Regions from separate parts of the Streptomyces sp. SLBN-118 genome, predicted to be linked through region 1. Evidence: riboswitches for the same ligand, from Rfam matches in the RefSeq annotation. Region 1 holds a riboswitch; each other region holds the start of a gene.
The links. Region 1 has a riboswitch for thiamine pyrophosphate ahead of thiC (phosphomethylpyrimidine synthase ThiC). Riboswitches for the same ligand answer to the same signal wherever they lie in the genome.
Positions count from the first base shown of each region.

Region 1 (10,035 bases):
CTCGTTCCGGATCCCGGTGGAGCTCCGGTACGAGACGAAGGATCCGTTCGCCGTGCGGATGACCTTTCACCTGCCCGGAGATGCGCCTGTGACCTGGACTTTCGGCCGGGAGTTGCTGGTGGACGGCATCAACGGCCCGAGCGGGGACGGCGATGTGCACATTGCGCCGACGCGCCCCGGGAGGCTGTCCGATGTGACCGTCCGGCTCCAGGTCGGCTGTGAGCGGGCGCTGTTCCGGGTGAGTGCGGCGCCGCTCGTGGCCTTTCTCGACCGTACGGACAAACTGGTGCCGCTGGGGCAGGAGCGTACGGTCGGTGACTTCGAGGGCAATCTCGAAGAGGCCCTCGGGCGCATTCTCGCGGAGGAAAACGCAGGCTGAGCTGCCGCTCCTTCACACGGCGCCTACTTCTGGGCGCGCTGCCTCTCTGCTCACCACCTCGCGCTGCTACCTCTTGCGTCGGCGGCCACCGCCGCCTCGTACGGCCGCCCTGCCCGTCGCCGCCGGAGGACCCGGCCGGTCCGCGGATACCACCAGCGCCGCCAGCGCGGTGGTCACCGGCACCGAGGCGACCAGGCCGATCGACCCGATGAGGGTCCGCACGATCTCCTCCGCCACCAACTCGCTGGTGGCCACCGTTCCGACACTGCTCTGGGCGATCGAGAAGAGCAGCAGCAGCGGCAACGCGGCGCCCGCGTAAGCCAGTACGAGCGTGTTGACGACTGAGGCGATGTGGTCCCTGCCGATGCGGATACCGGCCCGGTAGAGCGCCCGTCGGCCCATCAGCGGGTCCGCCTGGCGCAGTTCCCACACCGCCGAGGTCTGGGTCACCGTCACATCGTCGAGCACACCGAGCGAGCCGATGATGACACCCGCCAGCAGCAGACCGCTGAGGTCGATGTTCGGAAACAGGCCGTGGATCAGGCCGGTGCTGTCGTCGGTGTTGCCGGACAGACTCGCCCAGCCGATGAACAGCGAGCCGAGCAGCCCGATCAGCAGCAGCGAGATCAGAGTGCCGATCACCGCGACCGAGGTGCGCGCGGTCAGCCCGTGGCACAGATAGAGCGCGATCAGCATGATCGCGCTCGCTCCGACCACCGCGACGATCAGCGGATTGGAGCCCTGCAGGATCGCGGGCAGGATGAACAGGGTCAGTACGGCGAAGGAGGCGGCGAGCGCGATCAGTGCCATCAGGCCACGCATGCGCCCCACCAGCACCACAGCGAGCGCGAAGATCCCGGCCAGCAGCGCCATCGGGAACTCGCGGTCCACATCGGTAACGGAGTACTGAAGTTCCCGGGGTGCGTCGGGTGCGTACGCCACCACCACACCCTGGCCCTCGCTCAACTGACGGGGCGCGTCCGGCTGGACGATCTCGACGAAGGTGCGGCCCTTGTCCTTGCCGGTGGTGACCTTGACCGTCGCCTTCGCGCACCTGCCCTGCCGGGCATCGGCCGCCTCGCCCCCCTCCGGTGTGGAGGTGTCGCCGGTCGGCGAAACCTGCGCGGCGTTCACGTCTTTGCAGTTGACCTTCTCGACCCGCACCACCTTGCCCTGCTCGGTCTGTCGGTCGAAGCCGACACCGGTGCGCTCATGGCCCGGAGCGCCGCCCGGCCAGAGCACGACGAGGCCGACGACCACGGCCGCGGCGAAAGGAATCAGCACTGCGGCGATGACCTTGCGGAGGTGCTGTGACACAGGTACGGCGGGCCCATGGCTGTGGGAATGGCCATGGGGCTCGGGCGTCTGCGGCGCGGGTGTCGGCGATGAGGTCACCGGCAGATCATCGCAAGAACGAGGGGGGCCTCTGTTCAGCACGCTCGAAATGACGCTAGCGTGGTGACACCTTTGCACACGCGGGAGCTCGGAGCACCGGGCTGAGAGGGCGCTGAAATCCGTACGAACCGTACGGAAGCGGCTGCGCCGACCGCCGAACCTGTTACCGGGTAATGCCGGCGTAGGGAGTAGGTCACGATGACCGTTCAGGACGCACGCACGCCTGCCTCGAATCAGCCAGAGGCCGGGAAGTCCATCGGCTGGCACAAGGGATACGTCGAGGGCTCGCGTCCCGACCTCCAGGTGCCCGTCCGCCAGGTGCACCTCACCAACGGCAAAGACGTGACGCTGTACGACACGTCCGGCCCGTACACCGATCCGAACGTCGAGACCGACGTCCGCCGCGGGCTTGCGCCACTGCGGGAGAACTGGATCATCGGCCGCGGCGACACCGAGGAGTACGCGGGCCGCCCGGTCCGCCCCGAGGACGACGGGATCAAGCACACCTCGCCGAGGGGCGGTCTGCGCAACCTCGACGCGGTCTTCCCCGGCCGCCCCCGCCAGCCCCGGCGGGGACGCGAGGGGCAGGCGGTGACGCAGCTCGCGTACGCCCGCCGTGGCGAGATCACGCCGGAGATGGAGTATGTCGCGATCCGCGAGAACGTCTCCCCCGAGGTCGTACGCGAGGAGATCGCCGCAGGCCGCGCGGTCCTTCCCGCCAACGTCAACCACCCGGAGATCGAGCCGATGATCATCGGCAAGCGGTTCCTGGTGAAGGTCAACGCCAACATCGGCAACTCCGCGGTCACTTCCTCCATCGAGGAGGAGGTTGAGAAGATGACCTGGGCGACGCGCTGGGGCGCGGACACGGTCATGGATCTCTCCACCGGCCGCAACATCCACACCACCCGTGAGTGGGTGCTTCGCAATTCTCCCGTGCCGATCGGCACCGTGCCGCTCTACCAGGCGCTCGAAAAGGTCGACGGCAAGGCAGAGGAACTGACCTGGGAGATCTACAAGGACACGGTCATCGAGCAGGCCGAGCAGGGCGTCGACTACATGACGGTCCACGCGGGTGTGCGCCTGCCGTACGTCCCCCTGACCGCCAACCGCAAGACCGGCATCGTCTCGCGCGGCGGCTCGATCATGGCGGCCTGGTGTCTCGCGCACCACAAGGAGTCGTTCCTGTACGAGAACTTCGAGGAACTCTGCGAGATCCTCGCCGCGTACGACGTGACCTACTCCCTCGGCGACGGTCTGCGGCCCGGCTCGATCGCGGACGCCAACGACGAGGCGCAGTTCGCGGAGTTGCGCACGCTCGGGGAACTCAACTCGATCGCCAAGCGTTTCAACGTCCAGACGATGATCGAAGGACCCGGTCACGTCCCGATGCACAAGATCAAGGAGAACATCGACCTCCAGCAGGAGATCTGCGAGGAGGCCCCCTTCTATACGCTCGGCCCGCTCACCACGGACGTGGCCCCCGCGTATGACCACATCACCTCCGGCATCGGGGCGGCGATGATCGCCTGGTGGGGCACTGCGATGCTCTGCTACGTCACGCCCAAGGAGCACCTGGGCCTGCCCAACCGTGACGACGTCAAGACGGGCGTCATCACCTACAAGATCGCTGCTCATGCCGCCGACCTCGCCAAGGGGCACCCGGGCGCGCAGGAGTGGGACGACGCGCTGTCCGACGCCCGGTTCGAGTTCCGGTGGGAGGACCAGTTCAATCTGGCCCTCGACCCGGACACGGCACGGGAGTTCCACGACGAGACGCTCCCGGCCGAGCCGGCGAAGACCGCGCACTTCTGCTCGATGTGCGGTCCGAAGTTCTGCAGCATGAAGATCAGCCAGAGCATCAACGAGCAGTTCGGCGGCACTGCGGCGGCGGGGGCGACGGCTGAGGAAGTCGCTGAGGGGATGCTCCGGAAGTCGAAGGAGTTCGCCGAAGCGGGAAACCGGGTCTATCTGCCGCTGGCTGACTGAGGCGCACGCGTAGACGGTCCGTGCCTCCGGGGCCCCAGCCCTGTCGCAGGCGCGGGCCGTGCTCGTACCGCCGGCCGGACCGGGACCTGGTGGGCGGAACACGGCGTCAGGGGGATCCAAGAACCGGGGATCACTCGGGCTGGTGCTCGGGGCCGCCGAAGTCCGGGCTCGTGAAGTCCGGGCTGGTGAAAGTGGGCCGCTGGCCCGTCGTCGAGCCCTCGCTCGGGCTGGAGTAGTCCGGACCGCTGTAGCCGACCTTCGGGATGCGGCTGACATGGCGTGGCGGGGTCGCGGAGGTCGGGTCTGCGCTGGGGTCGTCGAGCGCCGCTCTGAGGAAGGGCAGGAGACCGCGCTCCAGCAGGGCGTGCCGCCAGGCCTCTTTGGCCCGGGACACCTCGTCGGGTAGTTCGCCCGTCGATTCCTCGGCCTGGACCTGGGTCGCGCCGTTGCGCAGCGCGGTCAGCAGCAGCCCTATCGCGGCGGCCAGAATGGCGGCCGCTGTGAGGGCCGCGAAGAACCAGCCCGCCGAGACCAGGGTCTGTGCGAAGGAGGGTGCGGGGCTGAGCATCTTCAGGATGTAGCCGACCAGCAGAAAGATCAGTGCGGCTGTCCCCGCGAGTACCGGTGCGAGCACGGCTATGACGGCGCCGAACCCGGCACCGCTCTGGGACACCCCGACCTCGGGGGAGGCCGGCACGGATTGCCGCAAGGAAGCTGCGGCCGCGGGGGAACGCATCTCCTCGCGGATCTTTGTGTAGTGCTCGTACTCGGCGGCCGCCGCCGTGGTGATCAGCGCCGTCGCGTTCAGAGCCATCGTGCGCAGCTGTTCGGCGTTCAGGCGCTGCCCCACGGCGGCGAGATCCGGGCGGTCATGGGCGTTGCGCAGTGCGTCGTCGAGGATGCGCTCGTACTCGGCGCGGTCCTCGGTCAGCAGGTGCGGAGCGCTGTTCATGTGCATCCCCCGATGCTCCGTAGGGCCGGGTTGCCCGAGTCGATCGGGCGGTCGGGCAGAAACGGAGGAGAGCCTGCTACGGATAAGGCGATGGTAGAGCCGTTACGGCACGGCGTGACAGGGGGTTTCGGTAAATCGCCTGTCGGGCTCGGCTCAGTTGGACAGCGGGAGTTGAACGACAAGCAGCTTTCCGGCCATCGTCACGCCCCCGTCCATCGCGATCGCGAGCCCGTCCGCGTACACATGCGGGCCTTCGACAACCGGACGCGCCCCGTCCTCGCCGTCCTCGGTGCCCACCTCGCCGAGCAGATACGGAATGGGGCTGTGGCCGTGCACGACGCGCTTGCCGCCGTAGGCCGAGAGCAGTTCGCGTACGGCCTGCGGTCCCGCGTCGTCGCGGAAGGCGAAGCGCTTGGTGAATTTGCGGAACAGGTCCCAGCACTCGTCGGCGTCATTGCGGGTGAGGATCGCGTGCACCGTGTCGTTGACGTCCTCGATGCTGGAGCCGTAGTCCAGATACGCGGTGGTGTCGGAGTGCATCAGCAGATGCTCGTCCTCCTCGATCACCGCGTCCAGGCGGGCCATCCACTGCAGATGGACCTCCTGGAGCCGGTCCATGTCCGACTTCTGACCGCCGTTGAGCAGCCAGGCGGCCTGGAAGGTGGCGGTGCCGGCGCCGGAATTGACCGGTGTGTCACCGAACCGTTTGGCGCCGAGGAGCAGCAGTTCGTGATTGCCCATCAGGGCCTTGCAGTAGCCGCCGGCGGCCGCCGCCTCGGCGGAGAGCCGCATGACGAGGTCGATGACGCCGATGCCGTCGGGACCGCGGTCGGTGAAGTCGCCGAGGAACCAGAGGCGGGCATGGCCCGCGGCCCAGTGGCCCTCGGCGTCGATGAGGCCCTGTCCGGTGAGGGCGGCCACGAGTTCGTCGAGATAGCCGTGGACATCGCCGACGACATAGAGCGGGCCGAGGCCGTCGGGCGCTGGCGCCTCGTCGGGTGTGATCTCCACCTGGACGGTGTCGCCGGGACCGCCGGAGCTGATCACCGGTAGGTCGCGCTCGGTGGGGGTGTAGCCGTCAGGGGTTTCGCCCTCGGGGACCGCGTTGCCGGGATGGGAGGAAGGTGTGGGCTGTTGTGACTGCACGGGCACCTGCGCATAGGGCGGCACGCGGAAATCGCGCAATGTCGCCGTCCGCACCACGGGTCCTTGACCGGCCCCCTGAGTCATCGACCCCTCCACCACCGTCGCGCCGCCGTTCACCTCTCGGCCCAGCCTGGTCGGGGTGGTCCGCGGTGTCGTGCGCCCATCATAGGAATGAGGTCGGCGCTCTGTGACGCACCAGGGGTGGTGAATCCATCAGCACCCCTGGTTCGCCGGTTGTTTCATCCCGATTCGTAAGGTCTAGTCCGGTGAAGGTGATCGCGGGGCGCTCACGGTCGTTCGCGGAGGGCGGCGCTGCGAGGACGTCCGCACGATCAATTCAGTGGGTATCACCTGTTCCACCGGCCGGTCCTCGTCGACGCCTTCGATGGCGTCGATGAGGAGCTGGACGACCGCCGTGCCGATCCTGCGCGGTTTGAGCGAGAGCGTGGTGATGGGCGGTTCGGTGGTGGCATACACGGTCGATTCGCTGCAGCAGACGAGCAGCAGATCCTCGGGGACGCGCAGGCCGTACCGCCGGGCGGCGGCCAGCAGATCGGTGCCGTTGGGGTCGAAGAGCCCGTAGACCGCGTCGGGTCTGTCCGGGCGGGCGAGCAGCCGGTCGGCGGCGACTGCGCCGGCGCACGGGTCGTGGGCGGGGTAGGACTCGTAGACCGGATCCTGGCCCACGCGCTCGCACCAGTTCAGATACGCGGTGGTGGACAGGCGGGTGTAGGTGTCGGTGGTGGTGCCGGTGAGCAGGCCGATCCGGCGGGCTCCTGCGTCGGCGAGGTGGTCGAGCAAGTCGAGTACGGCGGCTTCGTGGTCGTTGTCGACCCAGGCGGTGACCGGAAGCGTGCCGCCCGGCCGTCCGTCGGAGACTACGGGCAGGCCTTGGCGGACGAGTTCGGTAACCACAGGATCATGGTCGGAGGGGTCGATGACGACGGTGCCGTCGAGGGCGACGTTCGACCAGACGTCGTGGCGTGAGGTGGCGGGCAGGATGACGAGCGCGTAGCCGCGGGCGAGCGCGGCCGAGGTCGCGGCTCTCGCCATTTCGGCGAAGTACGCGAATTCGGTGAAGGTGAAAGGTTCATCCCCGTACGTCGTCACCGTCAGGCCGATGAGGCCCGATTTTCCGGTACGGAGGGTTCGGGCCGCTGCGGAAGGGCGGTAGCCCAGCCGGTCGGCGACTTCGCGGACATGTTGGCGGGTGGCGTCCGGGAGCCGGCCCTTGCCGTTGAGCGCGTCTGAGACAGTCGTGATCGAGACACCGGCTGCGGCGGCCACGTCTCGGATGCCCGCCCGACTCTGCCGGCTGCTCCGGCGGGATGTCTCCGTCCGGCTCACCTGGTGCTTCCCTGCTGCTGTCATGGCGAGCCGATAGTAGGGCTCGTGTGGGCGGTTGAGCCGGTCGCATATTCACCCATCGACAGGCACGTTTCTGCATGATCATTCACGCTTAACTGCCTTGGAAATCAAGGGAGTTGGGTGCTGCACTCGCACCGTCCCGGGTACCGGGCCACACAGGCCTGTCGAATGGTCGATGTTTCGAAGAGGTCTCAACTCACCACTACGGGTGATGCGCGCCACGGCGTGAGCTACCGGCGCGCGCCACGGAGACGAGCGCTCCCCCCTTTCCTGGCCACCGCCATTCGCAGTGGCCGGGAATCCTCATAAGGTGAGCAGTAATCGAACCTGCCCACGGTGCGAGAAGCTACGAGAAGCACGAGGAGGACCTGCGGTGAGCGAGACGAGCCCCAAGCTGCGCGCTGAGCTGGACGGCATCCCCACCTATAAGCCGGGCAAGCCCGCGGCTGCCGGCGGCCCGGTCGCGTACAAGCTGTCGTCCAACGAGAACCCCTATCCGCCGTTGCCCGGTGTGATCGAGAGCGCGATCGCCGCGGCGCACGGGTTCAACCGCTACCCGGACATGGCCTGCACCGGCCTGATGAATGAGCTGGCAGACCGCTTCGGTGTGCCGGTGACGCATCTGGCCACGGGCACCGGCTCGGTCGGCGTCGCGCAGTCCTTGCTACAGGCCACCTCGGGTCCGGGGGACGAGGTCATCTATGCCTGGCGGTCCTTCGAGGCGTACCCGATCATCACCCAGATCAGCGGAGCGAAGTCGGTGCAGGTGCCGCTGACCGCCGGTGATGTGCACGATCTGGACGCGATGGCCGATGCGATCACCGACAGGACCCGGCTGATCTTCGTCTGCAACCCCAACAACCCGACCGGCACCGTGGTGCGCAGGGCCGAGCTGGAGCGGTTCCTCGACCGTGTGCCGTCGGACGTTCTGGTGGTGCTGGACGAGGCGTACCGCGAGTTCATCCGCGATGCCGACGTTCCGGACGGTATCGAGATCTACCGCAACCGGCCCAATGTGGCGGTGCTGCGCACCTTCTCCAAGGCGTACGGCCTGGCGGGACTGCGGGTCGGCTTCGCGATCGCGCATGAGCCGGTGGCCGCGGCATTGCGCAAGACCGCGGTGCCCTTCGGTGTCTCGCAGCTCGCGCAGGACGCGGCGGTCGCCTCGCTGCGTGCCGAGGATGAACTGCTCGGCCGGGTCGGCTCGCTCGTGTGCGAGCGCGCGCGGGTCTACGACGGCCTGGTCCGGCAGGGCTGGACGGTGCCCGAGACCCAGGCGAACTTCGTCTGGCTGCGGCTCGGCGACCGCACACTCGACTTCGCGGCAGTGTGCGAGAAGGCCGGTGTAGTGGTCCGGCCCTTCGCCGGTGAGGGCGTGCGGGTCACGATCGGGGAGACCGAGGCCAACGACCTCTTCCTGCACACCACCGAGGCGTTCCGCAAGGAGATCTAGGGCGGACAGGACCTGGAAGAGACCTAGAAGACCTCCTGGGCCGCGTCGGCTCGTTCGACGCGGACCGGGTCGCCGGGGCGGACCGTCGCCAGCAGGCGGGGGTCGCCGTCGATCCGGCCGAGGACATTGCACGGGCTCGCGCGGCGGCATTCTCCCTCGAACTCCGTGCTGGGAGACCCCCAGCCGCGCGAGATCGGAGTGGCACCGAAGGCAGCGTGAGCGCGTTGCCCTCGGTCCAGAACGCGACTGTGCCCGGCGCGACCACGTGTTGTGTGTCCGCCTCCAGGGCGGGGGAGACGTTCGTGTCGAAACAGTCCTCGTTGCCCCAGGTCAGGGCGGTGGAGGTGAGTGGCAGAGACCCCGCGAGCGCCTTGCTCGTGGGGGTTTCGTCGAGGGTTGCGGGCAGGTGCCCGGCCGGATTATGAGATGCGTATCTGCACCCGCGAACTTCAACAAGATGTTGACGTTCTCGAGAAGAGGTACCCCCCTGACAGGATGGATTTCGCATGGGTCATAATTGCTTGTGAATGTGAACGCGTTCACAAGCGCGTCTCGATTGTCCCGAGATCGGTGGGATGAGAGGGGCAAGCTGCCGATCACTCCGGCGATGCAAGGAGAAGATGACGTGGACATAGCCCTGGCCCCCGAGACTCTGGCCCGATGGCAGTTCGGCATCACCACCGTCTACCACTTCCTCTTCGTTCCTCTGACGATCTCGCTCGCCGCGCTCACCGCCGGCCTGCAGACCGCCTGGGTCCGGACTCAGAACGAGAAGTATCTCAAGGCCACGAAGTTCTGGGGCAAGCTCTTCCTGATCAACATCGCCATGGGTGTCGTCACCGGCATCGTCCAGGAGTTCCAGTTCGGCATGAACTGGTCCGACTACTCGCGCTTCGTCGGTGACATCTTCGGCGCCCCGCTCGCCTTCGAGGCGCTGATCGCGTTCTTCTTCGAGTCCACCTTCATCGGACTGTGGATCTTCGGCTGGGACAAGCTGCCGAAGAAGATCCACCTCGCCTGCATCTGGATGGTGTCGATCGGCACCATCCTCTCCGCGTACTTCATCCTGGCCGCCAACTCCTGGATGCAGCACCCCGTCGGCTACCGGATCAACAAGGAGCGCGGCCGGGCCGAACTCACCGACTTCTGGCACGTACTCACCCAGAACACCGCGCTCACCCAGTTCTTCCACACCATCACGGCCGCCTTCCTCGTCGGTGGCGCCTTCATGGTCGGCATCGCAGCCTTCCATCTGGCGCGCAAGAAGCACATCCCCGTGATGCGGAGCTCGCTGCGGCTCGGGCTGGTCACCATCGTCGTTGCCGGACTGCTCACCGCTGTCAGCGGGGATCT
Region 1 covers NZ_VFNP01000001.1:3,910,165-3,920,199, forward strand. The annotation lists gene FBY35_RS17925 (SsgA family sporulation/cell division regulator) at 1-379, shown strand, start outside; gene FBY35_RS17930 (YibE/F family protein) at 446-1,774, opposite strand; TPP riboswitch at 1,845-1,979, shown strand; gene thiC (phosphomethylpyrimidine synthase ThiC) at 1,973-3,763, shown strand; gene FBY35_RS17940 (hypothetical protein) at 3,894-4,721, opposite strand; gene FBY35_RS17945 (metallophosphoesterase) at 4,869-5,945, opposite strand; gene FBY35_RS17950 (LacI family DNA-binding transcriptional regulator) at 6,120-7,232, opposite strand; gene hisC (histidinol-phosphate transaminase) at 7,603-8,682, shown strand; partial or broken gene FBY35_RS17960 (cyclophilin-like fold protein) at 8,706-9,088, opposite strand; gene FBY35_RS17965 (cytochrome ubiquinol oxidase subunit I) at 9,308-10,035, shown strand, end outside.

Region 2 (10,035 bases), on a different contig from region 1:
TCCAGTAAGTGCATGCTTAGTAGGAGTTGCCCGAATCGGGCCAGACCTGGTCATGACCACCCCTCCTTGTCTGTCACCATTGAAGGCATGGGTCAGCCGGAGAGCCGGGAATACCGCGCATCAGAGGAGTCCGAGCTTCCGCCGGGGCAGCGACTGCAGCGTGGCTGGCCGGTCACTCACTACGGCCCCGTACCCAAATTCAAGCCGGACCGCTGGGAGTTCAGGGTTTTCGGCGCCACGGCGGACGGCGACAAACGCTGCTGGACCCATGAGGAGTTCTCGGAGCTGCCCTTCTCGACGGTCGTCGCCGATCTGCACTGCGTGACGAAGTTCAGCATGCTCGGCGCCGAATGGGGCGGTGTGCCCGCCCGTACGATCGTGGAGCTCGCCCCGCCGGCGGCGAACGTCACCCATGTCATGGTCTGGGCGGAGTACGGATTCAGCGCCAATATGCGGCTCTCCGACTTCGTCGCGGACCGCACGATCTTCGCGACGCACAAGGACGGTGAGCTGCTCACAGCGGAGCACGGCTTTCCGCTGCGCCTTGTAGTGCCGCATCTGTACGCCTGGAAGGGGCCCAAGTGGGTCCGGGGCGTGGAGTACATGACCGCCGACCGCCGCGGCTTCTGGGAGGAGCGCGGCTATCACAACCTCGGCGACCCGTGGCGCGAGCAGCGCTACTCCTACCAGGAAGAGCCCGGGGACGGCCCCGAGCTCTGACTTTGCCGTCCGTGCCGGTGGCGTCGTCAGTGGTACTGGTGGACCACCGCGTGGCCCTTTCCGCGGCCGATCATCCACCTGTTCACGGGCGTCGTCACGACGAAGGCGATGACGAGCGAGACGGCGAGGGCGAGCCAGAACAGCAGGTCGGCGAGCTCTGCGTCCATGGCGTTCGGCCAGAGCGCGATGACGCCGTTGTCGACCAGTTCCATCACGGCGATGGAGAGGGTGTCGGCGGCGAGGGCGACCCGGACGGCGTTCCTGAAGTCGACCCCGGCCCTCAGGACGCCGCGCAGTGTGAGTGAGTAGCCGAAGAAGAAGGCCAGGGTGATCGCGAGGATCATCGTCGGCACGTTTCCCCAGCCCAGCGCGGTGCCGATGGTCATGCCGAGCACCTCGCCAATGGCACAGCCGGTGAGGCAGTGCAGCGTCGCCCGGGCGGCCGTCGACCAGCTGACCTTTCCGCGACCCTCGTGCATGTCCGTGTGGTGCGCGTGCTCGGTGTGGGTGTCGTGCTCGGTGCGGGTGTCGTGCTGCATCAGAAGCCCCCAACCTCAGGTAGCGGTTCCGGCCGACAGCTACAACCATATACCCCCTAGGGGTATTCCTCAATCGAGCCCTCGGCGGAGATTCTTCAGCCGCGCCACATCCGCCGAGTGCCCCTCCTTACCGCCGGGAGTCTCGATGATCAGCGGTACGCCCTCCGTCGCCGGATGCCGCATCAGCTCCCGGAAGGGCTCCTCCCCTATGTGACCTGCACCGATGTTCTCGTGCCTGTCCTTGTGCGCGCCGGCCACATCCTTGGAGTCATTGGCGTGGATCAGCTTGAGCCGCCCCTCACCGACCGTTCCCACCAGCAGATCCAGCGTCTTCGCCATCCCGTCCGGGCCCGCCAGATCGTGTCCCGCCGCGAAGATGTGGCAGGTGTCGAAGCAGACGCCCAGCTTGGGATGCGCGTCGAGCGCCTCGAAGTACGGGCCGAAGTCCCACGTGCGCGAGCAGAGCGAGAAGCCCTGGCCCGCCGTCGATTCCAGCAGCAGGAACGGGTCGTCGTCGTGCGTCAGTTCGTCGAGCAGCGGCAGCATCCGCTCCCGTACCTGCGCAAGCGCCACCTCCCGGGCTCGCCCGCCGGTCGCCGAGCCGGTGTGCACGACCACACCCTTCGCGCCGATCTCGCGGCCCCGGCGCAGCGAGTGCCGCAGCGATTCCACGGACTTCTCCGCGGTGGCCTCGGTGTGCGAGCCGAAGTTGATCAGATAAGGGGCATGGACGTACGCCGAGATCCCTCTCGCGGCGCACTCCGCGCGGAACCGCTCGTCCTGCGCCGGATTTCCGGCGGGCGTCGCCCAGCCGCGAGGGTTGGCCACAAAGACCTGGACGGTTTCCGCCGCCAGCTCACGGGCGTAGGCGAGACCCGTGGTGGCGAGGCCGCCGGCCACGGGGACATGGCCGCCGACGGGGTTGCGCATGAGAACTACAGTCCCTTGGTCTTGATGGTGATCGTGCTGCCCTCGGGCGCCTGCTCGTCCGCCGCGACGGACTGACTCTCCACGGTGTCCCCGAGGAACGGGAAGCTCTTGTCGACCTTGACCTCGAACCCCGCCGACTTCAGCTTGCTCGTGGCCTCGTCGACCTTCAGGCCGACGACATCCGGGACTGGGAGCATGCGGGGGCCCTTGGAGACGGTCAGTGTGACGGTGTCGCCGCGGGCCAGCTCGGTGCCCTCGGCCGCGGACTGCCCGGCGACAGAGCCGGCCTCCTCGGGGGAGTTGATCTGCTCGGAAGCGATCTTGACCTTGAAGCCCGCGCCGGTGAGTCGGCTGGTCGCGTCGTCCACCGATTCACCCGTCACATCCGGGACTTCGATCGGCGCGCCCCTGCTGACAACGACGGCGACCGCGGAATCGGGGCTGCGGCGGGTCCCGGAAGCCGGATCCGTGCTGATCACCGCCCCCTGCTCGATCTCCTCGCTGAACTCGTTGGTGACCACGCCCGGCGCGAGACCGGCCTTCTCCAGCTCGAGCTCGGCCTGGGCGAGCGGCTTGCCCTTGACATCGGGGACCCGGACGATCTCCGGGCCGCGCGAGACGATGATCGTCACCGAGCCATTGCCGCGGATGCGCTCATTCGTCCCGGGGTCGGTCTTGATGACAGTGCCGCGCTGGACCGTTTCGCTGAAGTCGTACCGGACCTTCTTCACATCGAGTCCGGCGCTCTTCAACTGCTGCCTCGCGTCCTTCTCGGTCTTGCCGATCAGGGCCGGGACCCGGGTGAACTGCCCGGAGTTGATGTACCAGACGCCCGCCCCCACGCCGAGCACGAGCAGTACGGCGACCAGGGCGGCGAGCACGCCGCGCCGCGGGACGGCCCGGCGACCCGTCGGCCGGGTCGGCTCGGGCGGCTGAGGCGGCGGCATCGTCAGCCGGGCGGTGTGGTCGACCCCGGGCTCCTCGCGGGGGAGCACCCGGGGGATCACGCTGGTGGCGTCCTCCGAAGCCGCCGCAGGCCCCGCGGCGGCGGGCTCGGCCCCGCCGGCTGCCAGCGCCTGCGGCGGCACCAGGTCCAGCTGTTCGTCGCTGAGCGGGGCCCGGGCCGCGCGGGCCTGTGCCAGCAGCGTCACCGCGTCGTGAGGGCGCATCTCCGGATTGCGGGCGGTGGCGCTCGCGACCAGCTCGTCGAGTTCGACGGCGAGCCCCGGCACCAGGGCGGAGGGGGCCGGAACGTCCTCGTTCAGATGCTGGAACAGGACCTGGGCGGGCGTGTCGCCGGAGTGCGGCTTGGAGCCGGTCAGCATCTCGTAGAGGACGACTCCGCAGGCGTACACGTCGGCCCGCGTGTCGGCCGTGCCGTGCTCGATCTGCTCGGGAGCGAGATACGAGACGGTGCCCAGCACCGTGCCCGTGGTGCTGGTGACCGAGCCGACCGTGCGTACGAGACCGAAGTCGGCGACCTTGACCCGGCCGTCGTCCCCTATCAGCACGTTCTCCGGCTTCATGTCCCGGTGGACGAATCCGGCCCGGTGCGCCGCGCCGAGCGCCGCCAGCACGGGCTCCAGGATGTCGAGCGCCGCCCGCGGCTGGAGGGCCCCGCGCTCGCGCAGTACGTCGCGCAATGTGCAGCCCGCGACGTACTCCATGGCCAGGTAGACGTACGCACCCTCGGCGCCCTGGTCGAAGACCGCCACCACATTGGGGTGGGCGAGGCGCGCCACGGACTTGGCCTCGCGGATGAAGCGCTCCACGAAGGAGGCGTCGGTGGCGAGGGCGGGGTGCATCACCTTGAGCGCGAGCACCCGGTCGAGTCGGGTGTCGACGGCCCGGTAGACCGTGGCCATACCGCCGACAGCGATACGCGCGTCGACGCGGTAGCGGCCGTCGAGCACGTGCCCGACGAGGGGGTCCTTGAGGGTCGTGTCCACGCGGGAGATTCTACGAGTCATGGCTGACAGGGCGGATGCGGTGGGGTTGGACCGGAGCGGTACTGCAGCCGAGCTGTGACGCGGGGCCTGTTCGCCGGGGCGGCTGCCCGCCCTGATCGCCTGCGGCGGGCTTTGTCCCCTACCCGCCCCATCCCGTAACTGGGGCTCCGCCCCAGACCCCTTGGGGGGCTCCGCCCCCGGACCCCCGCGCCTCAAACGCCGGCGGGGCTGAAAATTTCCCGCCGGTCGGCCCGAATCTTCGGGCCGACCGGCGGAAATCCAGCCCGTCCGGCGTTTGAGGACACGCGCGAAGCGCGTACGGGCTTGGGGCGGAGCCCCAGTTCGCGCCGCGAAGCGGGCGCAGGGGGCTGGGGGCTTGCCCCCAGTTGGGGGTGGCCGTTAGGGGGAGGGAGGGGTGGGGAACAAGCCCCGCGCAGCGGTCAGAACGCCGGGCGTTCCGGGTCCAGGACCGCCCGGCCCTCGACCGGCGACGACGCCTCCGCGAAGTGCCGCCGTGGAATCCGGCCCGCCCGCCGCGCCAACCGCCCCGCCTCCACCGCGTGCCGCATCGCCTCCGCCATCAGCACCGGCTCCTGCGCCCGCGTGACCGCCGATGCCAGCATCACGGCCGCGCAGCCGAGCTCCATCGCGAGCGCGGCATCGGACGCCGTACCGGCCCCGGCGTCCAGAATCACCGGCACGCGCGCGTGCTCGACGATCAACTGGAAGTTGTGCGGGTTGCGGATGCCCAGACCGGAGCCGATCGGCGAGCCCAGCGGCATGATCGCCGCGCAGCCCACGTCCTGAAGCTTCCGCGCCAGCACCGGGTCGTCGTTGGTGTACGGCAGCACCGTGAAGCCGTCGTCGACCAGGATCTCGGCGGCCTCCAGCAGCTCGATCGGATCCGGCAGCAGCGTGCGCTCGTCCGCGACGACCTCCAGCTTGATCCAGTCCGTGCTCAGCGCCTCTCGCGCGAGACGCGCGGTGAGGACGGCCTCGCCCGCGGTGAAGCAGCCCGCTGTATTGGGCAGGACGCGGATGTTCAGCCTCTCCAGGACGGACAGGACGGAGCCCTTGACGGCCGGGTCGAGGCGGCGCATCGCGACAGTGGTGAGTTCGGTGCCGCTCGCGGCGAGGGAGCGTTCGAGTGTGTCGAGGCTGGGCGCTCCGCCCGTACCCATGATCAGCCGGGAGTTGAACGTGGTGTCGCCGATGGTGAGACGGTCGTCGGCCATGGCTGATCAGCCCCCCTGCACGGCGGTGAGAACCTCGACGCGATCACCGTCGCCGAGCAGCGTGCCCGGCCACTGGCTGCGTGGGACGACCGCCTCGTTGACGGCTGCGGCGACCCCGGACGGCGCGGACGTGAGCGCCCTGATCAGGGTGTCCAGCGTGGTTCCGGCGGCGAGTTCACGCGCCTCGCCGTTGACGGAGACGTTCATGCGGGCTGCTCCAGACGTACGGGAGAGAAGCGCAGCGGCGTGAAGGGGCGGACCTGATCCGGCAGCGCGCCGGTGACCAGCAGCTCGGCCAGCACATCGCCGGTGACCGGGGTCAGAAGCACCCCGTTGCGGTAGTGGCCGGTGGCCAGATGGAGACCGGGCAGGGCGCTGGGGCCGAGCAGCGGGGCATTGTCGGGGGAGCCCGGCCGCAGCCCCGCACGGGTCTCTGTGAGCGGCAGCTCGGTGATGCCCGGCACCAGTTCGTGCGCGTCGCGCAGCAACTCGTAGACACCGCCCGCGGTGACCGTCCGGTCCCAGCCGAGCTCCTCGCTCGTCGCCCCGATCACCAGCTCGCCGTTCTCGCGCGGGACCAGATAGACATCGCTGCCGCGCACGACGGCCCGCACGGTCCGGGACAGGAAGGGGGCGTACGCGGTCGGCACGGTCAGCCGCAGGACCTGGCCCTTCACAGGCCGTACAGGAGGCAGCACCTCCGCCGGTACGCCGCCGAGCCTGCCGCTGTGGCTGCCGCCCGCCAGGACGACCTGGTCCGCCGAGAGCTCCTCGCCGTCCGTCAGCACGGCTCCGGCCGCCCGGTCGCGTACGACCGAAAGCCGTTCCGCCCAGCCACGGTGGAAGATCACCCCGGCGCGCTCGCAGGCCGTCACGAGCGCCCCGGCCAGGCGTCGCGGATCGACCTGATGGTCGCCGTCCACCCGCAGGCCCCCGCGTACACCGGGCGCAAGCATCGGTTCGAGGCGACGGCATTCGCGGCCGCTCAGCCATTCCGACTCCAGGCCGGACCGGAGCTGCAGGGCATGCAGTTCCCGCAGGTGCGCCCGGTCGTCGGCGTCGAGTGCGACGGCGAGCGTGCCGCATGCGCGGTAGCCGACCGACTGCCCGCTCGCCTCCTCCAGCTCGGCGACGAAGGCCGGATAGCGCCGTGCGGATTCGAGATTGAGGCCGAGCAGTGTCTGCTCGCCGTAGTGGAGCTCGGTGACGGCGGCGAGCATGCCCGCGGCGACCTGCGCGGCCCCGCCGCCAGGCTCCGGATCGGCGAGCGCGACCCGCAGTCCGCGCTGAGCGGCTCGCCAGGCCGTGACCAGGCCGATGATTCCGCCCCCGATGACAAGAACGTCTGAACTGCGCGTTTCGGAAATACGCGACATGGGCGTCCAGCCCCTCCCTTCGCCGGCATGACCCGGATCAGGTTCGTACGGTCGGAGGCCGCCCAGCCTCCCTCTCAGCCCGGTGCGTCCGGGCTCCCGCGAGTGCCTTACGGTGGCCACCCTAACCCCCGCCCTCAACCGGCAGTAAGGGAGCAGGCGCTGCGGCAGTCGTCGCACGCGGGCGGCGCGAGCATCGCCGAACACGCTTACTGACGGACCGTCAGATGCGTAAGGTTGCAGGGTGAGCGAGCAGCAGAAGACAGCACAGACAGACCGGCGCGTGGTCGTCGTCGGCGCGGGAATGGCCGGAGTCCAGACCGCCGTGGCCCTGCGCGAGCAGGGCTTCACGGGATCCGTGACGCTGATCGGCGCCGAGCCCCACCAGCCGTACGACAGACCGCCCCTCTCGAAGGCGATCCTGCTCGGCAAGGCCGAGGGTTCGGCCTTCGAGGTCGACTTCGAGGCACTCGGCATCGAGCTGCGGCTGGGCTGCGAGGTGCAGGGCGTACGCCCGCTGGAGCACGAGCTCGACACCGAGGCGGGAGCCGTCCCGTACGACGTCCTGGTCATCGCCAGCGGCGCCGAGCCGATCACGCTGCCGGGTGCGGAGGGCGTTGCCGGGGTCCATCTGCTGCGCACCCTCGACGATGCCGCACGGCTGCGCCCCGTCCTGGCCGAACAGGACGACATAGTGGTCGTCGGCGCGGGCTGGATCGGAGCGGAATTCGCCACGGCCGCCCGCGAGGCCGACTGCACGGTCACCGTCGTCGAGGCGGCCGACCGGCCCCTCGCCGGCGCCCTGCCCGCCGAGGTCGCGGCCCCGATGACCCACTGGTACGCGGAGTACGGCGTCGAACTGCTCACCCACGCGCGCGTGGCCCGCATCGAGCCCGGAACGGTGATCCTCGCGGACGGCCGTGAGCTCCCGGCGGGAGCCGTGGTCGTCGGCATCGGCGCCCGCCCCGCCACCGGCTGGCTCGCGGGCTCCGGCATCGCGATCGGCCCGGACGGCGCAATCACCGCGGACCAGTATCTGCGCACCTCCCTGCCCGATGTGTACGCGGTCGGCGACTGCGCCTCCTTCCCGTCACGCCGCTACGGCGAACGCCTGCTCGTGCACCACTGGGACAACGCCCTGCAAGGGCCGCGCACGGTGGCCGCCAACGTCATCGCCGGCGATCTGCGGGAGCCGGTGGAGATCTACGATCCTGTGCCGTACTTCTGGTCCGAGCAGTTCGGCCGTTTCGTGCAGTACGCGGGCCACCACGCCACCGCCGACACGATGGTCCGGCGCGGCGATCCGGCGGGCCCCACCTGGACGGTGCTCTGGCTGCGCGAGGGCGCCCTGGTCGCCCTCCTGGCCGTCGGCAGGGCCCGCGATCTGGCGCAGGGACGCAAGCTGATCCTTTCCGGCGCACGGCTCGATCCGGACCTCGCGATCGACCCGTCCGTGCCTCTGAAGACGGCGGCACGGGCAGAGTGAAGACGGCGGCGCGGAGGTTGTCCGGGCAGGGTCCGGCTACCGACTGTCAGTCCGGGATGGCACGCTTGTCGTGTGACCGAGATTGACGCAAAGATCGATGCTCTCGTCCCCGCCTGGCTCCACCTTCCCGACATCGCGGAAATGCTCGATGTCGAGGTGACACGCGTACGGCAGCTGGTCAAGGAAGGCCAGCTGATCGCCGTGCGCCGTGGTGAGAACCGGGCGCTTCAGGTGCCGGCCGCCTTCATCGACGGCACCAAGGTGGTCAAGGGTCTCGCCGGGACCCTGACCCTCCTGAGGGACGACGGCTTCACCGACGAAGAGATGCTGGAGTGGCTCTTCACCCCCGACCCGAGCCTGCCGGGCACGCCCGCGCAGGCGCTCAGCGAGAATCGCGGCACGGAGGTGAAGCGCCGGGCCCAGGCGCTCGCCGTCTGACCCGCCTTCCGGCGTCCTGAGCGTCCGATTCGGGCTGCCCCGGACCGCCGGAAAGGACCAACTCCACGCGGTGTGCCGGCGTGGGCCCCTGGTGGCCCGCGCCCGCACACCGCCGACCCAACGGGGGAAACACCCATGTCCACGGCTCGTGAGCTGCTGTCCGACGCCCGGCTCTATCTGTGCACGGACGCCCGGAAGAAGCAGGGCGACCTCGCCGCCTTCCTCGATGCCGTGCTGTCCTCGGGTGTCGACATTGTGCAGCTGCGCGACAAGGGCATGGAGGCGGCCGAGGAGCTCGACCACCTCCAGGTCTTCGCCGACGCCTGCCGCAGGCACGGCAAGCTGCTCGCCGTGAACGACCGCGCCGACGTCGCCCACGCCATCGGATCCGACGTGCTGCATCTCGGACAGGGCGACATCCCGGTCCCGGCCGCCCGCGCGATCCTCGGCGAGGACGTCCTGATGGGCCGATCCACCCATGCCGAGTCCGAGGTGGACGCCGCCGCCGTCGAGCAGGGCGTGGACTACTTCTGCACCGGACCCTGCTGGCCCACCCCCACCAAGCCCGGGCGGTACGCCCCCGGACTCGGCCTCGTGCGCTACGCGGCGGGGCTGGGTACCGATCGGCCCTGGTTCGCGATCGGCGGCATCGATGCGGGCAATCTGGACGAGGTGCTGGAGGCGGGCGCCCGCAGGATCGTCGTCGTACGCGCGATCACCGAGGCCGACGACCCGGCAGCGGCCGCGGCGGATCTCACCAAGCGGATACGCACCTACGGACAGTAGGCCGAATCATGAGGTTTGGGTGTCCGGTTGGTGGACTCGGGTTGGGCGACCCGGAAGCCCTGGATAACCTGCGAGTATGGCCCTTGGTACAGCTTCGACCAGGACGGATCGCGCACGGACCGTGCGTGACCTGCTCGCGACCGGTAAAACGTCCTACTCTTTCGAGTTCTGGGCACCCAAGACCGAGAAGGGCGAGCGGAACCTCTGGAACGCGCTGCGCAGGGTCGAGGCAGTCGCCCCGAACTTCGTCTCCGTGACCTACGGCGCCGGCGGATCCACGCGCGCGGGCACCGTCAAGGCCACCGAGCAGATCGCCGCCGACACCACACTGACCCCGGTCGCGCACCTCACCGCGGTCAACCACTCCGTCGCCGAGCTGCGCAACATGATCGGCCAGTACGCCGACGCGGGGATCCGCAACATCCTCGCAGTCCGGGGCGACCCGCCCGGCGACCCCATGGGCGAGTGGGTCAAGCACCCCAAGGGCGTCCGGTACGCCGCCGAGCTCGTCCAGCTGATCAAGGAGTCCGGTGACTTCTGTGTCGGCGTAGCGGCCTTCCCCGAGATGCATCCGCGTTC
Region 2 covers NZ_VFNP01000002.1:1,849,858-1,859,892, reverse strand. The annotation lists gene FBY35_RS27130 (sulfite oxidase-like oxidoreductase) at 88-720, shown strand; gene FBY35_RS27125 (DUF4396 domain-containing protein) at 747-1,259, opposite strand; gene FBY35_RS27120 (deoxyribonuclease IV) at 1,329-2,189, opposite strand; gene pknB (Stk1 family PASTA domain-containing Ser/Thr kinase) at 2,195-4,138, opposite strand; gene FBY35_RS27110 (thiazole synthase) at 4,579-5,373, opposite strand; gene thiS (sulfur carrier protein ThiS) at 5,380-5,580, opposite strand; gene thiO (glycine oxidase ThiO) at 5,577-6,749, opposite strand; TPP riboswitch at 6,747-6,859, opposite strand; gene FBY35_RS27095 (NAD(P)/FAD-dependent oxidoreductase) at 6,991-8,232, shown strand; gene FBY35_RS27090 (Rv2175c family DNA-binding protein) at 8,305-8,670, shown strand; gene thiE (thiamine phosphate synthase) at 8,806-9,456, shown strand; gene metF (methylenetetrahydrofolate reductase [NAD(P)H]) at 9,533-10,035, shown strand, end outside.
Region 2: it holds a riboswitch for thiamine pyrophosphate, as region 1 does, so the genes downstream of both, thiO (glycine oxidase ThiO) here and thiC (phosphomethylpyrimidine synthase ThiC) in region 1, are expected to answer to the same signal.

Region 3 (10,035 bases), 1.7 Mb from region 1:
ACGCGCTGGACGAACACCTCATCGGCGCGCGCGTCGTCGGCGTGATGGGCGGGCACGCCATGGCCCGCGGCACGGACGCCTATGCGGGCGCCGCCCGCCTCGGCCGGGTCCTCGCCCGGAGCGGGCTCACCGTCGCCACCGGCGGCGGCCCCGGCGCCATGGAGGCCGCCAACCTCGGCGCGTACGCCGCACCGCACCCCGACGAGATGCTGGACGAGGCGCTTGAACTCCTCGCCAAGGCCCCCTCGTTCACCCCGTCCGTCTCCGACTGGGCCGACGCCGCCTTCGAGGTCCGCGACCGCTGGCCGGGCGGCGGCGACTCCATCGGCATCCCCACCTGGTTCTACGGCCACGAGCCGCCGAACGCCTTCGCGGGCCACATAGCCAAGTACTTCGCGAACGCCACCCGCGAGGACGGCCTCCTCGCCCGCTCAGCCGCGGGCGCGATCTTCCTGCCCGGCGCCGCCGGCACGGTCCAGGAGATCTTCGACAACGCGACCCCGAACTACTACGAGTCCCGCGGCGAGCCGACCCCCATGGTCCTCGTCAATACCGCGCACTGGACGCGGACGCTCCCCACCTGGCCGCTGCTCCAGTCCCTCGCGGCGGGCCGCCCGATGGAGTCGCGTATCGCGCTCGTCGACTCGGTCGACGAGGCTCCGGCCGCCCTGATGAGCCTGACCGGCAGCGGTTGACCACTCAAAAGCAACTTCGGAGGCCGAAGACACGTCTGGCAGTCCAGCCGGAGTTGGACTGACCCCACGTGAACGGAGCCCCTGGTGCTGATTGGCCTACTGACCGCTGTCGCGGCCTCGATCTGTTACGGCACGGGGTCGGTGCTCCAGGCCGTGGGATCCCGCAGGTCCGCGCGCCGCGAGGCGGCCGCGTCGGGCATGACGCAGCACGGCGGGCCGAGCCTTTCGTCCACCGCGAAGGCCGCGATGACCTGGGAGTTCATCGTCGGCACCATCCTGGACTTCGTCGGCTTCGGCCTGGGCGCGCTGGCGGCCAGGCTGCTCCCGCTGTTCCTCTCGCAGACCGTGATCAGCGCGAATCTGGTGATCACGGCCGTGCTGAGCGTCAGGATGCTGGGCATCCGGCTGACCCGCGCCGAGTGGACCTCGATCGCCGTCGTCTGCTCGGCGCTGGTGCTGCTGGCCACGGCTGCGGGCCCGGAGGGCAGCGGCGACACCCCCATCGCGACGCACTGGTGGCTGCTGGCGATCTCGCTGCTGCTGATGGCCGGTGGCACCGTCTTCGTACGTCTTCTCGGCGGCCGTGCCGCGATCCTGGCCGGTCTGCTGTCGGGTCTCGGCTTCGGCGCGCTGGGTGTCGGCGTACGCGTACTGAACGGCATCGACCCCTTCGACCTGGGTGCGCTGCTCACGGACCCGGCGCTGTACGCGATCCTGGTGGCCGGGATCGGCGGCATGTACCTGCACACGGTCGCCCTTCAGATCGGCTCGGTGAACGGCGCGACGGCGGCGCTGGTGGTGGGCGAAACCGTACTGCCGGGCATGATCGGCGTGCTGTGGCTGGGTGACGCCTCGCGCGAGGGTTTCGCGTGGATGGCGATCCTCGGGTTCGCAACGGCGGTGGCGGGCGCGGTCGCGGTCGCCTGGTTCGGCGCGTCCGAGGCTCATGGCACGGAGTCACAGCCGCATGAGCCCGGTGCCGACGAGCTGCGTCCGCAGGACGTCCTCACCGTTCGCTGAGCACGACCACATCTTCGGCGCCGAAGACCACGCCCACCTCGGCCCCTTCCTCCGGCGCGTCCCGCACAGAGCACTCCGCCTCCAGCGGCGGCGCGTCGGAGTGCCTCAGCCGTACGGCGACATGGTTGCCCCGGAACGTAAGCCCCTCGACCCTGCACGGCAGCCCGGACGACGCGTCGTCCAGCCGTACGCCGGCAGGCCGGACCAGGACCTTGCCTTCGCCCTGTGGCGAGCCGTCCGGCACCGGGATCTTTCCCCACACCGTGTCGGCGGCCGTCCCGCTCACCGTCGCCGCCACCACGTTGTCGAAGCCGAGGAAGCGTGCGACGAACTCGGACGCGGGCCGCTGCCAGACCTCCAGCGGAGTGCCCGCCTGGGCGATCCGGCCGTCCCTCATGACCACGACACGGTCGGCGAGTGCGAAGGCCTCGCTCTGGTCGTGAGTGACCGCAAGCACGGTGGTGCCCAACCGCCCGAACAGCTCACGCAGTTCGACCACAAGCCGCTCGCGCAGCCCCCGGTCCAGCTGACCGAGCGGCTCGTCCAGCATCAGCAGCCGGGGCTCCGGCGCGAGCGCCCGGGCCAGCGCCACCCGCTGCTGCTCGCCGCCGGACAGCGAGGCAACCGCCCGGCGCTGTGCGGCGGGCAGCCCGACGAGCGTCAGCAACTCATCGACGCGGCGGGCTCGTTCGGCCCGGCCGGCACCGCGCATCCGCAGCCCGAAGGCGACATTGCCGCCCACATCGCGCTGCGGGAAGAGCTGGTGATCCTGGAACATCAGCCCGACTCCACGCCGGTGCACCGGCACCCCCGCCTGGTCGGCGCCGGACAGCAGCACCCGCCCGGTGTCCGCGGGCTGGAGCCCGGCGACGATCCTCAGGAGCGTGGACTTGCCGCTGCCGCTCGGGCCGAGCACGCAGACGATCTCGTGCTCGGCCACCTCCAGGTCCACCGCGTCGAGAGCCACGCGCGCCCCGAACCGTACGGTCACATCCTCCAGTCGCAGCAAGGCCATCAGAACTCCCCCGAGGTTTTGTCGGTACGGATGCGTTCGAGGAGCAGCAGCGCTACCGCGCACACCAGCATCAGGATCGTCGAAAGAGCCATCGCCTGACCGTAGTTGAGCTCCCCGGGCCGTCCGAGCAGGCGTGCTACGGCGACCGGCAGGGTCGGACGGTCGGGCCGGGCGATGAAGACGGTCGCCCCGAACTCACCGAGCGACACGGCGAAGGCGAACCCCGCCGCGATCAGCACGGCACGCCGCACCATCGGCAGATCGACCTCACGCCAGACCCGTAGGGGCGAGGCCCCGAGCACGGCCGCGGCCTCGCGCAGCCGGTCGTCGACCGCTCGCAGGACGGGCAGCATGGTCCGTACGACGAAGGGGACACCGACCAGCGCCTGCGCCAGTGGTACGAGAATCCATGAGGTCCGCAGATCCAGCGGCGGCTCGTCGAGGGTGATCAGAAATCCGAAGCCGACGGTCACCGCGGAGACCCCGAGCGGAAGCATCAGCAGCGCGTCGAACCCGCGCACGAGCCGTCCCGCGCGCCGGGTGAGCGCCGCGGCCGCGAGCCCGCCGACGAGCAGTGCGACGCCGGTCGCCGCCAGCGCATACTGCATCGAGTTCCAGATCGCCTCGATCGGCGGGACGAGGAAGCTGCTGCCTGCGTCGCCGGTCGACTGCAGGGCCCGGTAGAAGTCGAGACCGTAGCCGCCCTGCCCGTCCAGCGAGCGTTCCACGAGCACTCCGAGCGGCACCAGGATCAGCAGCAGCACGGTGAGCAGGACCCCGCCGAGCAGCGCCCACTGCCGCGCGCCGCGCGGCCGGTGCGCGGTCTGGGCCGGGTCGACCAGCTTCAGCGCGGTCTCCCGCCGCCGGACCGTCGAGGCGTGAACCGCCAGGATCGCGCCGACCGCGGCGAACTGGACCATGGTGAGCACGGCCGCCGTCGGCAGATCCAGCAGCTGGGCCGTCTGCCGGTAGATCTCCACCTCGAGCGTCGAGAAGGTCGGTCCGCCGAGGATCTGTACGACGCCGAACGAAGTGAAGGTGAAAAGGAAAACCATCAGGGCGGCCGCCGCGACAGATGGTCCGAGCGCGGGCAGCGTCACCCGCCGCCAGGCGGCGAACCGCCCTGCACCCAGCACCCGGGCGGCCTCCTCCTGGCGCGGGTCAAGCTGTGACCACAGGCCACCCACGGTCCGTACGACCACCGCGTAGTTGAAGAAGACATGCGCGAGCAGAATCGCCCACACGGTGGTGTCCAGCCTGACGCCCCACAGCTCGTCGAGCAGTCCGCCACGGCCGAGGAGCGCCAGGAACGCGGTCCCGACGACGACGGTCGGCAGCACGAAGGGAACGGTCACCACCGCCCGCAGCAGTTGCTTGCCCGGGAAGTCGAAGCGCGCGAAGACATACGCGCCGGGCAGCGCGATCAGCAGTGTGAGGACGGTGGAGGCGAGCGCCTGCCAGACGGTGAACCACAGCACATGCTGGATGTCGCCGCGGCTCAGCACCTCGCCGATCCGCCCGAACTGCCATACCCCGTCGACCTGGAGGCCGCGGCCGACGATCGAGACGACGGGGTAGGCGAAGAAGACCGCGAAGAACACGGCGGGCCCGGCCATCAGCCCGAGCCGCGCCGCACTGCTCCGTAGGGAACCGCGGACGGAACCCGGGACGGACTTCGTTACTTCAGTACGAGCGAGGACCATGACTGGACCCACTGCTCACGATTCTTGGCGATCTTGTCGGGAGCGACGGTCTCCGGCTTGTCGACGCTTGCGCCGAACTTGGTGAACGCCTCGGGCAGCTTCGCCCCCTTGACCACCGGGTAGACGAACATGTTGAGCGGCATGTCCTCCTGGAACTGCTTGGAGAGCAGGAAGTCCAGTAGGGCCTTGCCGCCCTCCTCGTTCTTCGCGCCACTCAGGAGTCCCGCGAACTCCGTCTGGCGGAAGCAGGTTCCGGTCGCGACGCCGGTGGGCGCCTGGGTCGGCTGCGGCTTGGCGAAGACGACTTCGGCCGGCGGGCTGGAGGCGTACGAGACGACCAGCGGGCGGTCCGCCTTGGCCTTCTTGCCACCGGCGGAACCGGAGAACTCGCTGTTGTACGCCTGCTCCCAGCCGTCGACGACCTTGACGCCGTTGCTCTTCAGCTTCTTCCAGTAGTCCTGCCAGCCGTCCTCGCCGTACTTGCCGACACTGCCGAGGAGGAAGCCGAGACCGGGCGACGAGGTCGCCGCGTTCTCCGTGACCAGCAGGTTCTTGTACTCGGGCTTGATCAGGTCGTCAAAAGACCGGGGCGGGGCCAGCTTCTTGTCGGCGAAGTACTTCTTGTCGTAGTTCACGCAGATGTCGCCGGTGTCGACAGGCGTGACGCGGTGCTTGTCCTTGTCCAGCTGCACCTCGTCGGGCACCTGGTCCAGGCCCTTGGCCTCGTACGGCGTGAACAGGTCGTTGTCCAGAGCACGCGAGAGGAGGGTGTTGTCGACGCCGAAGAACACATCGCCCTGCGGGGAGCCCTTGGTGAGGATCTCCTTGTTGAGGGCGGCGCCCGCGTCGCCGCTCTGGAGCAGCTTGACCGTGTAGCCGGTCTCCTTGGTGAACTGCTTCAGTACGGCGGGCGAGGCGACAAACGAGTCATGGGCGACGAGTGTCACGGTCTTGGACGTCGGACCGCTGTTCTTGGCGGAGTCCTTGGACTCCCCGCACGCAGCCAGCGTCGAGACGCCGAGCGCGACGGCGACGGCGGAAACCGCCACCTTCTTGGTGGTGCTCACTGAATTCCTCCTGGAGTGACCAGGAAGAGACGCGGCCCCGCTCACATGGAGTGAGCAGGGCGCAACAGCTTGAGTGATGACCGAACTTCCTACCCAGAATGACCTGGGCAAGGTTCAGAGGGTCTGCGACCAGATGCCTGTTTCCACGCATGTGCCGCACTCTCAGCGCTGTGGCGCTCCCCTGTCGGAATATGCAAGTGTTCGAGCCCAGACTACCGCTCGGTCGCCGCCAGCTGTCCGCACGCTCCGTCGATCTCCTGGCCACGGGTGTCCCGTACGGTCACAGGCACACCGTGGGCCGCGATCGCATCCACGAAGGCCTTCTCGTCCTCGGGCCGCGATGCGGTCCACTTCGAGCCCGGCGTCGGGTTGAGCGGGATCAGATTCACGTGAACCCGCTTGCCCTTGAGCATGCGGCCCAGCAGATCGCCCCGCCACGCCTGGTCATTGATGTCCCTGATCAGCGCGTACTCGATGGAGATACGGCGGCCGGACTTCTCCGCGTACTCCCATGCGGCATCCAGGACCTCGCGGACCTTCCAGCGGGTGTTGACCGGGACCAGGGTGTCGCGCAGCTCGTCGTCCGGCGCGTGGAGCGAGACGGCGAGACGGCACTTGAAGCCCTCGTCGGCGAAGCGCAGCATCGCCGGCACCAGACCGACGGTGGACACGGTGATCCCGCGCTGCGAGAGACCGAGACCGTCCGGCTCGGGGTCGGTGAGACGGCGGATGGAGCCGACGACCCGCTTGTAGTTGGCCAGTGGCTCGCCCATGCCCATGAAGACGATGTTGGACAGCCGCGCCGGGCCTCCGGGCACCTCGCCGTCGCGCAGGGCGCGCATGCCGTCGACGATCTGGTGCACGATCTCGGCGGTCGACAGATTGCGGTCGAGTCCCGCCTGACCGGTGGCGCAGAAGGGGCAGTTCATCCCGCAGCCGGCCTGCGAGGAGATGCACATCGTCACCCGGTCCGGGTAGCGCATGAGCACGGACTCGACGAGCGTGCCGTCGTGAAGCCGCCACAGGGTCTTGCGGGTGGTGTCGTCGTCGCACGAGATGTGCCGTACGACCGACATCAGATCCGGCAGCAGCTCGGCTGCGAGCTTCTCGCGCGCGGACGCGGGGATGTCGGTCCACTGGGCGGGATCGTGGGCATAGCGCGCGAAGTAGTGCTGCGAGAGCTGCTTGGCACGAAACGGCTTCTCGCCGATGGCGGCGACGGCGTCCTTGCGCTCGGCGGGCGTGAGGTCGGCGAGGTGCCGCGGGGGCTTGTTGGCTCCGCGGGGCGCGACGAAAGTGAGTTCTCCGGGCTTGGGCATGGTGCTACCAGTGTCGCAGAGATACGAAGAGGGGTTCGCCGTCCCTCGGACACCGAACCCCTCAGCCGAACGCGCAGGTCAGCAGGGTCAGCAGGTCAACCGGACCCTACGAAGATCACCATCAGCAGCCACACCACCGGAGCCGTCGGCAGCAGCGAATCGAGCCGGTCCATGATGCCGCCGTGTCCCGGCAGCAGCGTGCCCATGTCCTTGATCCCGAGGTCCCGCTTGATCATCGACTCGCCCAGGTCACCGAGCGTCGCGCTGGCCGCGACCGCGAAGCCGAGCAGCAGACCCTGCCACCAGGTGCCGTCGTCGATCACGAACTCCATGAGCAGCGCGCCCGCAGCCATCGCGAACGTCACCGCGCCCACCAGGCCCTCGCGGGTCTTCCCGGGGCTGATGCGCGGCGCGAGCTTGTGGGTGCCGAAGCGCCAGCCCACCGCGTACGCACCCGTGTCGCTGACCACGGTCAGTACCAGGAAGGTGAGCACCCGCTGCGGCCCGTCGTCGGCGGTGAGCATCATCGCGACGAACGTCGCCAGGAACGGCACATAGAACGCGGCGAAGACACCCGCCGTGACGTCCTTCAGGTAACCCTCGGGCGGCTCCGTCATCCGCCAGACCAGGACCGCGAGCGCCGTCAGCGCCATCGCGACCCAGGCGCCCTCCGCACCGCGGACATAACCGGCCACGACCATTGCCGCGCCGCCCACCGCGAGCGGTACCAGCGGCGCCTTGATCTGCTTGCGCTCCTCGAGACGCGAGGTGAGCTCCCACAGCCCGACGACGACGGCGACCGCTATCACGCCGACGAACACGGCCTTGACGACGAAGAGCGATGCCACGATCACGGCGCCGAGCCCGACACCGACCGCTATGGCCGCACGCAGATCACGACCCGCCCGCTTCTTCTGAGGCGGCTGGGCCGCCGGCGGCGGGGTGGGCATGGGCTCCTGCGGAATCTCGTCCCGGAACAGCGGGCCGCTCAGCCGAGCGGCCCCCCGGTCGCGGTCGTCGTTCAGGTCGCGGTCGTTACGGTCTTCGGCGTCTCTACCTGCGTCGGGAAAGTCCGGCACGATGGGCATGGGCCGAGTCTGCTGTGCGTCATGCTCATCGTATGCGGGACCCGCCGGGGCAGGCCCCTGGTCGGGCGGTCCCCAGAAACCGGCACTCGGCGGGGCCCCCCAGGAAGAGTCGTTCATCAGACCTCGAGCAGCTCGGCTTCCTTGTGCTTGAGCAGCTCGTCGACCTGCGCTACGTACTTCGCGGTGGTGTCGTCGAGCTCCTTCTCCGCACGGCGGCCCTCGTCCTCGCCGACCTCGCCGTCCTTGATGAACTTGTCGATCGTCTCCTTGGCCTTGCGGCGCACGGAACGGATCGAGATCTTGGAGTCCTCGGCCTTGGTCTTGGCGACCTTGATGTACTCCTTGCGGCGGTCCTGCGTCAGCTCCGGGAACACCACCCGGATGATGTTGCCGTCGTTGCTCGGGTTGACGCCGAGGTCGGAGTCGCGGATGGCCTGCTCGATATTGCGCAGCGCGCTCTTGTCGAACGGTGTCACCACGGCCATCCGCGCCTCGGGAACCGAGAACGAGGCCAGCTGGTTGATCGGGGTCAGCGCACCGTAGTAGTCCGCCACGATCTTGTTGAACATCGCCGGGTGCGCACGTCCGGTGCGGATCGCGGCGAAGTCATCCTTGGCGACCAGGACGGCCTTCTCCATCTTCTCCTCGGCCTCGAGGAGGGTCTCTTCGATCACCACTTGCTCCTGCGTGTCTTGAGTAGGCCCGGCGTTCGACTGGGCCGGCGGAACCTGCGTCGCGTCTGTTCCCTGCACGGTGTCCGACCGGCAGGACTTTGTCCATCCCTCGAGGGAAGTCCCCCGGGTCAGGCCCTGGTGCCCTGGTCGCTCACGAGCGTGCCGATCTTCTCACCCTTGACGGCCCGAGCGATATTGCCTTCGGCGAGCAGCTCGAAGACGAGGATCGGAAGAGCGTTGTCGCGGCAGAGAGTGATGGCCGTGGCGTCGGCGACCTTGAGGTTGCGGGTGAGTACCTCGCCGTACTCCAGCGCGTCGAACTTCACCGCGTCGGGGTTGGTCTGGGGGTCGGAGTCGTAGACCCCGTCGACGCCGTTCTTGCCCATCAGCAGGGCTTCGGCGTCGATCTCCAGGGCGCGCTGCGCGGCGGTGGTGTCGGTGGAGAAGTACGGCATACCCATACCGGCGCCGAAGATGACGACGCGCCCCTTCTCCAGGTGGCGTACGGCGCGCAGCGGGATGTACGGCTCCGCGACCTGCCCCATGGTGATGGCGGTCTGGACACGGGAGGCGATGCCCTCCTTCTCCAGGAAGTCCTGGAGGGCGAGGCAGTTCATCACCGTGCCGAGCATGCCCATGTAGTCGGAGCGAGCCCGGTCCATGCCGCGCTGCTGCAACTCGGCCCCGCGGAAGAAGTTGCCGCCGCCGATGACGACCGCGATCTGCGCACCGTCGCGGACGACCGCGGCGATCTCGCGCGCGATGGCGTGTACGACGTCGGGGTCGACGCCGAGTCCGCCGCCGCCGGCGAAGGCCTCACCGGACAGCTTCAGCATGAAGCGCCCGGCCTGCTTGACGTCGTGGTCGCTCTTGTCGTCGGCTGCCTGGTTGGCGTCCGCGCCCTTGTTCATGGAGATCTCCTCGTGCACATACGAAGAAGGCCATTGCCTTGGGGTGCTGGTGTCCCTGTCGGCAATGGCCTCCTCGTCAGATCTGCGGTCGTCCGGCGCGAGCGCGACCGGCGACTGCGTAAGAAACCCTAGCGGGCTCCCGTGTCGATCGCTCAACGGGTCAGATGCCGACCTTGATGCGCGAGAAGCGCTTCAGCGTGACACCGGCCTCGTCCAGAACCTTCTGGACGGACTTCTTGTTGTCGAGCGCGTAGGGCTGGCCAAGGAGAGTGGCCTCCTTGAAGAAGCCGTTGACGCGTCCCTCGACGATCTTCGGGAGGGCAGCCTCGGGCTTGCCCTCGGCGCGGGTGGTCTCCTCGGCGACGCGGCGCTCGGACTCGACGACCTCCGCCGGGACGTCCTCGCGGGAGAGGTACTTCGGCGCGAAGGCGGCGATGTGCTGCGCGACGCCCTTGGCGACCTCGGCGTTCTCCTTGTCGAGTTCGACGAGGACACCGATCTGCGGCGGGAGGTCAGGCATGGTGCGGTGCATGTACGCCGTGA
Region 3 covers NZ_VFNP01000001.1:2,167,199-2,177,233, forward strand. The annotation lists gene FBY35_RS09660 (LOG family protein) at 1-695, shown strand, start outside; gene FBY35_RS09665 (hypothetical protein) at 780-1,715, shown strand; gene FBY35_RS09670 (ABC transporter ATP-binding protein) at 1,702-2,730, opposite strand; gene FBY35_RS09675 (iron ABC transporter permease) at 2,730-4,346, opposite strand; gene FBY35_RS09680 (thiamine ABC transporter substrate binding subunit) at 4,409-5,500, opposite strand; TPP riboswitch at 5,569-5,693, opposite strand; gene rlmN (23S rRNA (adenine(2503)-C(2))-methyltransferase RlmN) at 5,713-6,819, opposite strand; gene FBY35_RS09690 (phosphatidate cytidylyltransferase) at 6,915-8,024, opposite strand; gene frr (ribosome recycling factor) at 8,024-8,581, opposite strand; gene pyrH (UMP kinase) at 8,710-9,492, opposite strand; gene tsf (translation elongation factor Ts) at 9,653-10,035, opposite strand, start outside.
Region 3: it holds a riboswitch for thiamine pyrophosphate, as region 1 does, so the genes downstream of both, FBY35_RS09680 (thiamine ABC transporter substrate binding subunit) here and thiC (phosphomethylpyrimidine synthase ThiC) in region 1, are expected to answer to the same signal.